Regions from separate parts of the Vibrio tubiashii ATCC 19109 genome, predicted to be linked through region 1. Evidence: predicted binding sites of a transcription regulator. Region 1 holds the regulator's gene; the other holds the start of a gene.
The links. Region 1 encodes CRP, which controls carbon source genes, mostly activating them, when cyclic AMP is high. Its sites were predicted from a motif close to TGTGANNNNNNTCACA; they were not measured.
Positions count from the first base shown of each region.

Region 2: a site for CRP is predicted at 3,452-3,467, ahead of IX91_RS12515 (CTP synthase). Genes of this name have one in related genera too.

Region 1 is NZ_CP009354.1:230,655-236,479, forward strand. Features, by position in the region: gene astD (succinylglutamate-semialdehyde dehydrogenase) at 1-1,061, shown strand, start outside; gene IX91_RS01055 (DUF1338 domain-containing protein) at 1,245-2,036, shown strand; gene crp (cAMP-activated global transcriptional regulator CRP) at 2,244-2,876, opposite strand; gene IX91_RS01065 (phosphoribulokinase) at 3,119-3,988, opposite strand; gene IX91_RS01070 (YheU family protein) at 4,077-4,289, opposite strand; gene IX91_RS01075 (hydrolase) at 4,330-5,307, opposite strand; gene IX91_RS01080 (TIGR02444 family protein) at 5,329-5,808, opposite strand; gene IX91_RS01085 (ABC transporter ATP-binding protein) at 5,805-5,825, opposite strand, start outside.
Region 2 is NZ_CP009354.1:2,751,988-2,757,812, forward strand. Features, by position in the region: gene IX91_RS12505 (multifunctional CCA addition/repair protein) at 1-71, shown strand, start outside; gene eno (phosphopyruvate hydratase) at 350-1,648, opposite strand; gene IX91_RS12515 (CTP synthase) at 1,726-3,366, opposite strand; gene mazG (nucleoside triphosphate pyrophosphohydrolase) at 3,513-4,325, opposite strand; gene relA (GTP diphosphokinase) at 4,646-5,825, opposite strand, start outside.

The DNA of each region.
Region 1 (5,825 bases):
GCCCATTAGGTGTCATGGCGGTGTTTGGCCCATATAACTTCCCTGGGCACCTACCAAACGGTCATATCGTTCCTGCGCTACTGGCAGGTAATACCGTGGTATTTAAGCCGTCAGAGCAAACACCGCTAACCGGTGAGTTTGCCATGAAACTGTGGGATCAAGTTGGTCTGCCGAAAGGGGTGATCAACCTAGTGCAAGGTGCTAAAGAAACCGGTATCGCACTGGCTGATTCTAAAGGCTTAGATGGCGTGCTATTCACAGGTAGCGCGAATACAGGTCATATCCTGCATAAGCAGTTTGCCGGCCAACCGGGTAAGATGCTCGCGCTAGAAATGGGTGGTAACAACCCAATGGTGATCTCTGAAAATTACGGAGAGTTGGACGCGACCGTCTACACCATCATTCAATCAGCGTTTATCAGCGCGGGTCAACGTTGTACTTGTGCTCGCCGTTTGTATGTTCCAGTTGGTGACAAAGGTGACTTACTGGTCAGCAAGCTAGTGGCAGCAACCAATAAGATTCGTGTCGATCAGCCATTTGCTGAGCCAGCACCATTTATGGGCCCTCAGATCTCTAAAGCGGCTGCTGATTTTATTCTTGCTGCTCAAGCAAATCTACAAAAGTTAGGTGGCGAGAGCTTAATTGAAGCTAAAGCCGGAGAAGCTGCATTTGTAACACCTGGCATTATTGATGTTACCGCGATTGCTGAGCTACCAGATGAAGAGTACTTCGGCCCACTACTACAAGTGGTGCGTTATCAAGGTCTAGAGAAAGCGGTTGAGTTAGCCAACGATACTCGCTTTGGTCTATCAGCAGGCTTAGTTTCTACTGACGATGGTGAGTGGGAATACTTTGTCGACCATATTCGTGCTGGCATCGTAAACCGCAATCGCCAGTTAACTGGTGCAAGTGGTGATGCGCCATTTGGTGGCCCGGGCGCGTCAGGTAACTTACGCCCAAGTGCTTACTACGCAGCAGATTACTGTGCTTACCCTATGGCTTCGATGGAAGGAGGAGAAACACTTCTTCCTGCAACGCTAAGCCCAGGTGTTGAACTATAAAAAACGATAAATTTTAGGGAATTCCCTTCTCGCCTCCCCGAGCCGGGAGGCTTTTGAAACGTCACAGGCTGAAGGCTATCTGATCAAACTTTCTGGACACATTTGGTTAGATGGCCTTTTTTATAATTAAACAGATAACAACTCATACTCCATTTACGTAAACCACCCCTACAAGGAGGCGTTATGACGCCAGATGTTTTATTCCAACAGTTATGGAATGACTATATTCAACGCTTATGTCCCTCTGCTGAACAAGTCCACCAACTTCTGCAAGAAGACGAAGCGCTGATCAATGACCACATTGCTCTGCGCACTTTCAATGTAGAACCTCTGGGCATTGCGACCCTTGCACAACCATTCTTAGACGTAGGCTACAAGCCATGCGGTGACTATGTGTTTGAAAGCAAAAAGCTTGTTGCCAAACATTATGAGCACCCGGACACAAAACAGCCAAAAGTGTTCATCAGTGAATTGAAGGTTGAAGAGTGTTCAGCCGAGCTACAAGCTATTGTCGCTAAGCTTGTCGAGCAATTGGACACCAGCAAGCTAAAAGGTCATGAGTTCTTGTATGGCGGTCGTTTGTGGGACATTAGCTTTGCTGACTTCCAGACGTTAGCTAAAGAAAGTGAGTACGCTTCTTGGCTGGCAGCGCATGGTTACGGCGCCAACCACTTTACTGTTAGCGTCAATCAGCTCAATGCATTTGAAGAAGTGAAAGGCGTCAATGACCACCTACGCGATTCCGGCTTTACCATCAATGAGTTTGGTGGCGAAGTGAAGGGGTCTCCTGATGTGCTGCTAGAGCAATCTTCAACGATGGCGGATAAAGTTGTGGTAACCTTCACCGAAGGTACAGAGATTATCCCTGGCGGTTTCTACGAGTTTGCTAAGCGCTACCCAATGAGCAACGGTGAACTTTATCCAGGATTTGTCGCAGCTTCTGCTGACAAGATCTTCGAGAGTACTAACGGCTAGGAAGAGCTGAGAACGGGCTGCGCCCTAGAGATGCGGGAACGCTGCGCTTCGAGAGAGTTTGATCTCGGATGTGGAAAGGTGTTCTAGAAGGACGAAGTCCGTTCCGTAGCACTGCGTTCCCGATTCTCGCATCCGATAATCCGATATAAACAAAAAGCCACCAATGTCTCCATTGGTGGCTTTTAAAATTTTAGCGGTTAATCGAAATTAACGAGTACCGTAAACCACGATAGTTTTACCGTGTGCAGAAATTAGGTTCTGCTCTTCTAGCATCTTTAAGATACGACCTACTGTCTCACGAGAACAGCCAACGATTTGACCGATTTCTTGACGAGTGATCTTAATCTGCATGCCATCTGGGTGAGTCATCGCATCTGGTTGCTTCGCTAGGTTTAGTAGCGTTTGAGCAATACGGCCAGTTACGTCTAGGAATGCTAGGTCACCTACTTTTTGGCTAGTCACTTGTAGGCGGCTTGCCATTTGCGCAGATAAGCGCATTAGGATGTCTGGGTTTACTTGGATAAGCTGACGGAATTTCTTAAATGAGATTTCCGCAACTTCACAAGGAGATTTAGCACGAACCCATGCTGTACGCTCTTGGTCTTCTTCGAATAGACCAAGTTCACCGATAAAGTCACCTTGGTTTAGGTAAGAAAGGATCATTTCCTTACCTTCTTCGTCTTTAATAAGAACCGCTACTGAACCTTTTACGATGTAGTACAAAGTTTCAGCTTTCTCGCCCGCGTGAATTAGCGTGCTTTTTGAAGGGTACTTATGAATATGACAATGTGAAAGAAACCACTCTAATGTTGGGTCGGTTTGAGGTTTACCTAGAACCATAATATCTCACTTCCTCTGCAGGGTACGCTTGCCGCTTTCCATATTTTAGCTAAGCCTTAATCAAGACCTACTAGGATAAGAGCACTTTACAAATGCTGCAAGCCAACTTGTGTTTCGGTAAGAAATAGTATCCTTTTTCGAAAACGATTTCTTGATTTTAATCGGGTACAACTGGGGTTTTAGTACGCAAAACTGTGCACATGATCACGGTATGAAAAGTAATCGTGTTCTAGCTGAGGGTATTAACCAATTTTGCCCGTTTCGATGAGCTGTTGAAGTATCGGTTTAACGATTAGCTCCATGGCAAAACTCATCTTACCGCCAGGGACAACAATCGTGTTATGACGCGACATAAATGCCCCATCAATCATTGCCAGTAGATATGGGTAATCTACGTTTTTAATGCCTCGTAATCGAATAACAACAAAACTCTCATCTAAACTCGGAATGCCTTTGGCGTTAAGCGGGTTAGATGTGTCGACGGTAGGGACACGCTGAAAGTTAATATGAGTACGAGAAAATTGGGGGGTAATGTAGTTCAGGTAGTCATCCATGGAGCGGACGATAGAGTCCATCACCGCTTCACGCGAGTGACCACGATCGCGGGTATCACGAACGAATTTCTGAATCCATTCAAGGTTCACGATAGGCACCATGCCAATCAGAAAATCAACATGCTGTGATACGTTAACCTCGCCATCGACAACACCGCCATGCAGACCTTCATAAAACAGGACGTCGGAGTTTTCTGGCAGATCTTGCCAAGGCGTAAAGGTGCCTGGCATTTGGTTGTATGGAACCGCTTCATCGAAAGTATGCAGGTAACGGCGGATTTGACCGACGCCTTCTTGACCGTACTTGCGGAAGAACTCTTCAAGTCCATTGAAGTCGTTCGCCTGAGGGCCAAAGTAACTGATATGGCGACCCTGCTCACGTGCCTTTCGGATTTCGACATCCATTTCAGGGCGCGTAAAGCGGTGGAAGCTATCGCCTTCAACCCAAGCGGGTTTGACGTCCATCATATTGAACATCTTGCGGAAAGCTTCAGAAGTCGTTGTGGTACCAGCTCCAGAGGAACCAGTGACCGCAATAATCGGGTGTTTTGCTGACATGACAAACCTTGTCGTAATCTAATCCTTTAAACGAAAACCACTATAGCACGCTTTAGTGGTCAGTCACTGTATGCGATGCGCTAAAGTACTAAAACTTTCGTTTGAGTTGAATATCGACGGTTTCGTGCAGTTCTGAGAAGACAACAACCGCTTCCCCTGATTCCAACTGGGTACGTATCTGGTCGATTTTGTTTTGCAGCGAGATCTCGACATCCCCGTAGTCAGTCCCTTCACGCAGGACAAATTCCCGAATGAGATTTTCTAGTGTTGCTGGCTCGATTTGTTGCCATGGAACGATCATAAATACCTCTTTATTTTATGATTTAGGCCAAGGTGATTGGCTACGCGGAGAGAGCCAAACTTTCATAGTATGCAGGTAGTGCCTCTTCGAGCCAAAACCTCGGTTTTAACGCACTGCCGGTAACAAAACCAACATGCCCACCTTGTTCAAACAGTCGGTAGTCAATGTTATCAGGCAAGACATATTTGGGAATCACAGCATCGGTCATGAACGGATCGTCTTTCGCATGTATGATCTGTGTGGGTAGAGTGATTTCTTTTAGGCGATGGATGCCCGAGCAGCGCTGATAATAGTCTTCTGCGTCCTTGAAACCATGCAGCGGGGCGGTGATTAGGTCGTCAAACTCGTACAGTTTAGTTACGCGTTTGATGTTTTGATAGCTCAAGCCAAGCTCTCCTTTCAGCAGTTGATGCTTTTGCAGTGCGCTTTTCTTCAGCGATGACAGGAGATAATTTTTATACAGCTTGGAAAAGCCTTGTTCGATGCGCTCAGAGCAGGCAGACAGGTCTAGTGGCGCAGACACTATGGTGGCGGCATCAATCAGAGGCTCTTGATTGTACTTGGCAAGGTAGTTGGCCAGCATATTGCCGCCAAGAGAAATTCCTACCGCGACTTTAGTTTGGTGTGGGAACAGCGAATCTAGATGTTCAAGGAAGAAACGGGCGTCTTCCACTTCACCTGAGTGATAGGCGCGAGCAAGTTTGTTGGGTTTACCGCTACAGCCACGAAAATGCATCATCACCGACAGCCAGCCTTGCTTTGCAAAAGCGTCCATTAAACCATTAGCATACGGGCTGTAGAAACATCCTTCCAAACCGTGGAACAAAACAAAAATCGGCTTGCTTTTGGCTGACTTGCCATTGATATCTTCACTCCAAGCGATATCGAGGAAGTCTCCATCCGGAGTATCTAAAGTTTGCCAGATTGGTTCAAACAGGGCTTTTTTGCGAATAAAGCGCGGAGCAAGCGTTTGTAGGTGTGGGTTGGCTAATCCTTTAGCGGCAACAAAATGAGTCATAACGGTTCCAAAGCTTAGGGCTTATAGATTGGCGATATCATCGATAGGTTCAGCAAAAGCCTCATACAGCTGTTCACCGCCTAATTGGCGGCAGTAACGTAAAGTAAGGGGCTCTGCGTGATTCACTGTAAGTTCAATACTGTTGATGCAATCGACCAGATCAGATTGCTGCTGCTTTTCTAATTGCAGCTCAAATTGCAGTGATTCACGATACAAGGTATCTGGGAGGTGGAGCTTGAGTTTTCGTCTTAGCTCGCGGTAACTGTGCAGTAAGGCTTCTGAGCGTCCAAGGCATTCTTCAACCTTGTGCCAGTCCTGTTCTTGAAAGCAAACCTGCTGCTCATCAAGCCATTTAAGCAGCAGGAGTAGGTTAACGTTACCTTTGAAATGATTTTGCAGATGGAGGCACGCCTCTTTTACTTCTCGCACACTGTAATACTGCAAGCTAAATTGCCACAACCGTTCCAGTGTTAAAGAAATAGCGACGTGCTTTGAACTCATTGGCTATTGAACTCCTG
Region 2 (5,825 bases), 770 kb from region 1:
AAGATGGGTTTAAGGGCGCGGGAATAAAAGAAGAAATGGAAAAGCGTCGGGTTGAGGCGATAAAGGGCTAGAGAACTGGAGAACTGGAGAACTGGAGAACTGGAGAACTGGAGAACTGGAGAACTGGAGAACTGGAGAACTGGAGAACTGGAGAACTGGAGAACTAAATTACTGCTCTATTATTGAGAGAGCAACTCAGTTTTCTAGCAGGGCGCAGCCCGATCCCGTTTTCCCGAAACGAAGTGTTCTATAGGGCGAAGCCCGTTCTCATCTCCCATAAAAAAAGCGCCCCACCTAAGTGGAGCGCTTCGAAAGCTTTAAAGCGAATAATTCAGCAAATTGCTATGAATTACTGACCTTTAACTTCTTTAAGACCGTTGTAAGGAGCTTTAGCGCCTAGAGCTTCTTCGATACGGATTAGCTGGTTGTACTTAGCAACACGGTCAGAACGGCTCATAGAACCAGTCTTGATTTGACCTGCAGCTGTACCTACTGCTAGGTCAGCGATAGTTGCATCTTCAGTTTCGCCAGAACGGTGAGAGATTACTGCTGTGTAACCTGCATCTTTAGCCATCTTGATTGCAGCTAGAGTCTCAGTTAGAGAACCGATTTGGTTGAACTTGATAAGGATAGAGTTAGCTACGCCTTTCTCGATACCTTCAGCAAGGATCTTAGTGTTAGTAACGAATAGGTCGTCACCTACTAGTTGAAGCTTGTCACCTAGTAGTTCAGTTTGGTGCTTGAAGCCAGCCCAATCAGACTCGTCTAGACCGTCTTCGATAGAAACGATTGGGAACTGGTTAGCTAGCTCAGCTAGGTAGTGGTTGAACTCTTCAGAAGAGAAAGTTTTACCTTCGCCCTTCATGTTGTAGATGCCTGCTTCTTTGTCGAAGAACTCAGATGCAGCACAGTCCATAGCTAGAGTTACGTCTTTACCTAGTTCGTAACCTGCAGCAGCAACAGCTTCTGCGATAACTTCTAGAGCTTCAGCGTTAGACTTAAGGTTAGGAGCGAAACCACCTTCGTCACCAACTGCAGTGCTGTAGCCTTTAGACTTAAGAACTTTAGCTAGGTTGTGGAATACTTCAGCACCGATACGTAGACCTTCTTTAAGAGTCTTAGCACCAACTGGTTGGATCATGAACTCTTGGATGTCAACGTTGTTGTCTGCGTGCTCACCACCGTTGATGATGTTCATCATTGGTAGAGGCATAGAGAACTGACCTGCAGTACCGTTTAGTTCTGCAATGTGCTCGTATAGAGGCATGCCTTTAGCCGCTGCAGCAGCTTTAGCGTTAGCTAGAGAAACAGCTAGGATTGCGTTAGCACCAAACTTAGATTTGTTTTCAGTACCGTCTAGCTCGATCATTACTGCGTCGATTGCAGCTTGGTCTTTAGCGTCTTTACCAACTAGAGCTTCAGCGATTTCGCCGTTTACAGCTTCAACAGCTTTAAGAACACCTTTACCTAGGAAACGAGCTTTGTCGCCGTCACGTAGCTCAAGAGCTTCACGTGAACCAGTTGATGCGCCAGATGGAGCAGCAGCCATACCTACGAAACCGCCTTCTAGGTGTACTTCAGCTTCTACAGTTGGGTTACCACGTGAATCGATGATTTCACGACCTAGAACTTTAACGATCTTAGACATTGAATGTTTCCTTCTCGTTGAATATATAATGTCAAAATTAAGGGCAGCAGCACTACTAACGCTACTGCCCGTATCCTTTACTTCTCTAATTCGTCGCGTTGGTATTCACCAGCCGCTTTCACGAAACCTGCAAACAGTGGGTGACCATCGCGAGGTGTTGAAGTGAACTCTGGGTGGAATTGAGCCGCTACAAACCATGGGTGAGCTGGGTTCTCAATTACTTCAACCAGTTTCTTGTCAGCAGATAGACCAGAAACTTTCAGGCCTGCTTTTTCAATCTGTGGACGTAGGTTGTTGTTCACTTCGTAACGGTGACGGTGACGTTCGTGGATTGTCGCGCTACCGTATAGTTCACGCGCTTTCGTCCCTTTCTCAAGGTGACATAGCTGTGAACCAAGACGCATTGTACCGCCTAGGTCAGACTTCTCAGTACGCTCTTCAACGTTACCTTCGCCGTCTACCCACTCAGTAATCAGACCAACTACAGGGTATTTAGTCTCTTTATTAAATTCTGTTGAGTGTGCACCTTCCATACCCGCAACGTTGCGCGCGTATTCGATCAGTGCCACTTGCATACCTAGACAAATACCTAGGTAAGGTACTTTGTTTTCACGAGCGTATTTAGCCGCAAGGATCTTACCTTCTACGCCACGGTCACCGAAGCCACCTGGTACTAAGATAGCGTCTAGACCTTCTAGCGCTTCATTACCTTTGCTTTCTACGTCTTGTGAATCAACGTACTTAATCTTAACGCTTAGACGGTTCTTAAGACCTGCGTGCTTAAGTGCTTCGTTTACTGATTTGTAAGCATCTGGTAGTTCGATGTACTTACCAACCATACCGATAGTCACTTCACCCGTTGGGTTCGCTTCTTCGTAGATTACCTGTTCCCATTCTGACAGATCTGCTTCAGGAGCAGTAATACCGAAACGAGAACATACTAGGTCGTCTAAACCTTGAGATTTGATTAGTTGAGGGATCTTGTAGATTGAATCTACGTCCTTCATAGAGATAACCGCTTTCTCTTGTACGTTACAGAAAAGAGCGATCTTCTTACGTTCATTCGCTGGGATCATGCGATCAGAGCGACAAACAAGAATATCTGGCTGGATACCGATAGAAAGCAGCTCTTTTACAGAGTGCTGAGTCGGTTTAGTTTTCACTTCGCCCGCTGCTGCTAGGTAAGGAACTAGAGTTAGGTGCATGAACATTGCGCGTTCACGGCCTAGCTCTACTGCTAGCTGACGAATAGCTTCCATAAATGGCAGAGACTCGATATCACCTACCGTACCGCCCACTTCAACGATAGCAACATCATGACCTTCAGAACCTGCGATTACGCGGTCTTTGATAGAGTTAGTGATGTGAGGGATAACCTGAATTGTTGCACCTAGGTAATCACCACGACGCTCTTTAGCTAGAACGTCTGAGTAAACACGACCTGCAGTGAAGTTGTTACGCTTAGTCATTTTGGTGCGGATGAAACGCTCGTAGTGACCAAGGTCTAGGTCAGTTTCAGCGCCATCTTCAGTGACGAACACCTCACCGTGTTGAGTCGGGCTCATCGTGCCTGGATCAACGTTGATGTAAGGGTCAAGCTTCATCATAGTCACTTTAAGACCACGAGCTTCTAAAATAGCTGCAAGCGATGCTGCTGCAATACCTTTACCTAGAGAGGATACAACCCCGCCAGTAACAAAAATGTAATTTGTCGTCATGTTTAACCTGAAATTGGTTGAATGAGGGAAAATGGATTTCTTCTGGACGGGATATAAATATACCAGAAGCCCTTAACCGCCACAACGTGAAATCTATCACACTGCAATTTTTTATTTTTTGCTTCAAATCAAATTCGAGTAACGGATTAGTTGCCACTACCTTTATCTACTTCTAGCGCTTTTACTCTGTCCCAAAACGCATCTAACTGATCTAAATCGTAATCTGTTAGCTGTTTGCCTTGCTCTGCGACCATGGCTTCGACACCTTTAAATCGTTTAGCAAACTTTAGGTTGGCTTTACTCAGCGCGACCTCTGGGTCTTTTCCTAAATGACGCGATAAGTTGACCGTTGCAAACAGCAGGTCTCCGAGCTCAAGTTCAATTTTTTCTTCATCAGGAGCGACTTGCAGTGCCTCTTCCATTACCTCTTCAATCTCTTCCTGAACCTTACCGACTACCGGGCCAAGCGAGTCCCAATCAAAACCATATTTAGCGCATTTCTTTTGCATCTTTGTGGCACGAGATAACGCAGGTAGAGAATTTGGTATTGAGTCTAGAATACTTTGTTCTTTTTTGCCTACTTGAGCTTTTTCTTTTGCTTTTTCTGCTTCCCAGTTGGCATTGATCTGCTCATCTGACTCAAACTCGACATCAGAGAAAACATGCGGATGACGACGAGTCAGCTTCTCATTGACGGTTTCAACCACTTCCGAGAAATCAAACAGCTGCTGCTCTTTAGCCAGTTGACTGTAGAAGATAACTTGAAAGAGCAGATCCCCAAGCTCTTCTTTTAGGTTTGACCAATCGCGATTTTGAATCGCATCAACAACTTCATAGGTCTCTTCAATGGTGTGAGGAACAATAGTGTCGAAACTTTGTTTTAGATCCCAAGGACAACCACTTTCTGGGTCACGAAGCTGCGCCATAATCTGTTCTAACTGTTCAATCGGGTGACTCATATTCCTTCTTCCTTTAAATCTTCTGTCTAAAGAACTTTCATTCAAATAAAAAGGTGAGCAGTACAAACCACTCACCTTTCATTTTTATCTGTCATCCTCACGAATGAAACTGAACAAGTTGGGAGTATCTAATCACTTGAAGAGATTCCCTATCACGTTCGTCCCACTCTATAGGGAATGACGATGTTTGTTTTTTTACTAAGTAGTTGGTTATTCTAGCAAGGCAGTAAACTTATGAGACTCCTGAGCATAGCTTGCCTATGTGATGGAGCGATATAAGTGCAACTAACGCCGCTAGAAAGCCAAATACAACGTAAAAATTAGCCTAGGCGCTTGACCGACATAACATCTTTAATCTGTTCCACTCGTTTAGAAACGCGCTGCAGAATCTCAACGTTGGTCACTTCCAAGTCAAAGTCCATGATCGACATTTGAGTACGATAATCAACGCGACTCTTCATACTGGTCACTTTGATCTTCTCGTTAGCAAACAAAGTCGTGATGTCTTTAAGCAGCCCACCGCGTTCCATCGCTTCAACGCGAACGGTTAAGATGTAAGAGCCAACAAAGCCACTGCCCCACACCGTATCGATAATACGCTCTGGTGCATGATGACGCAGTTCTTCAAGCTGCTCACAGTCTGCCCGGTGTACTGAAATACCGCGCCCCTGTGTGATGTAACCTGCGATCTCATCACCTGGGATCGGCTGACAACAACGGGCAAGGTGGGTCATTAAGTTATCGACCCCTTCCACCACAACGGCATCTTTCTTTGGACGACTTTGCGCTGGTGCTTTGCTTTCTGCCTCTTGAAGCTTCTCAAGTGCTTGCTGATCTTCTTCTTCTGCGGTTGGCTTATTGACCAAGGCATTGATGTGGTTGATCACTTGGTTGATACGTAAATCACCGCTTCCGATGCCAACGTACAGCTCATCAGTACTGTTGACATTAAAGCGCTTCAACGCATACTGCTCGGCGTCTTTTAAAGTTGCACCAATTTTCTGCAATTCTACTTCGAGAATATCGCGCCCAGCTTCGACGTTTTTCTCGCGGCTTTGTTTACGGAACCACGCATTGATTTTCGCGCGTGCTCGACCTGAAGTCACAAAGCCCATCGAAGGATTTAGCCAATCGCGAGATGGATTGGGCTCTTTAGAGGTGATGATCTCAACTTGATCACCCATTGCCAGTTTGTGGGTAAACGGAACAATGCGCCCAGCGACCTTGGCCCCAATACAGCGGTGACCGACTTCAGAGTGAATGTGGTAAGCAAAATCGAGTGGTGTTGCTCCCATTGGTAGGTCGACCACATCACCACGCGGGGTAAAGGCATACACACGGTCATCAAATACCTGACTACGCAGCTCATCAAGCATTTCACCTGAGTCAGACATCTCTTCTTGCCAATCGAGTAGCTTACGCAGCCAAGTGATTTTCTCGTCGTAACCACTGCGGCCGCCGCCACCTTCTTTGTATTTCCAGTGCGCAGCAACACCTAGC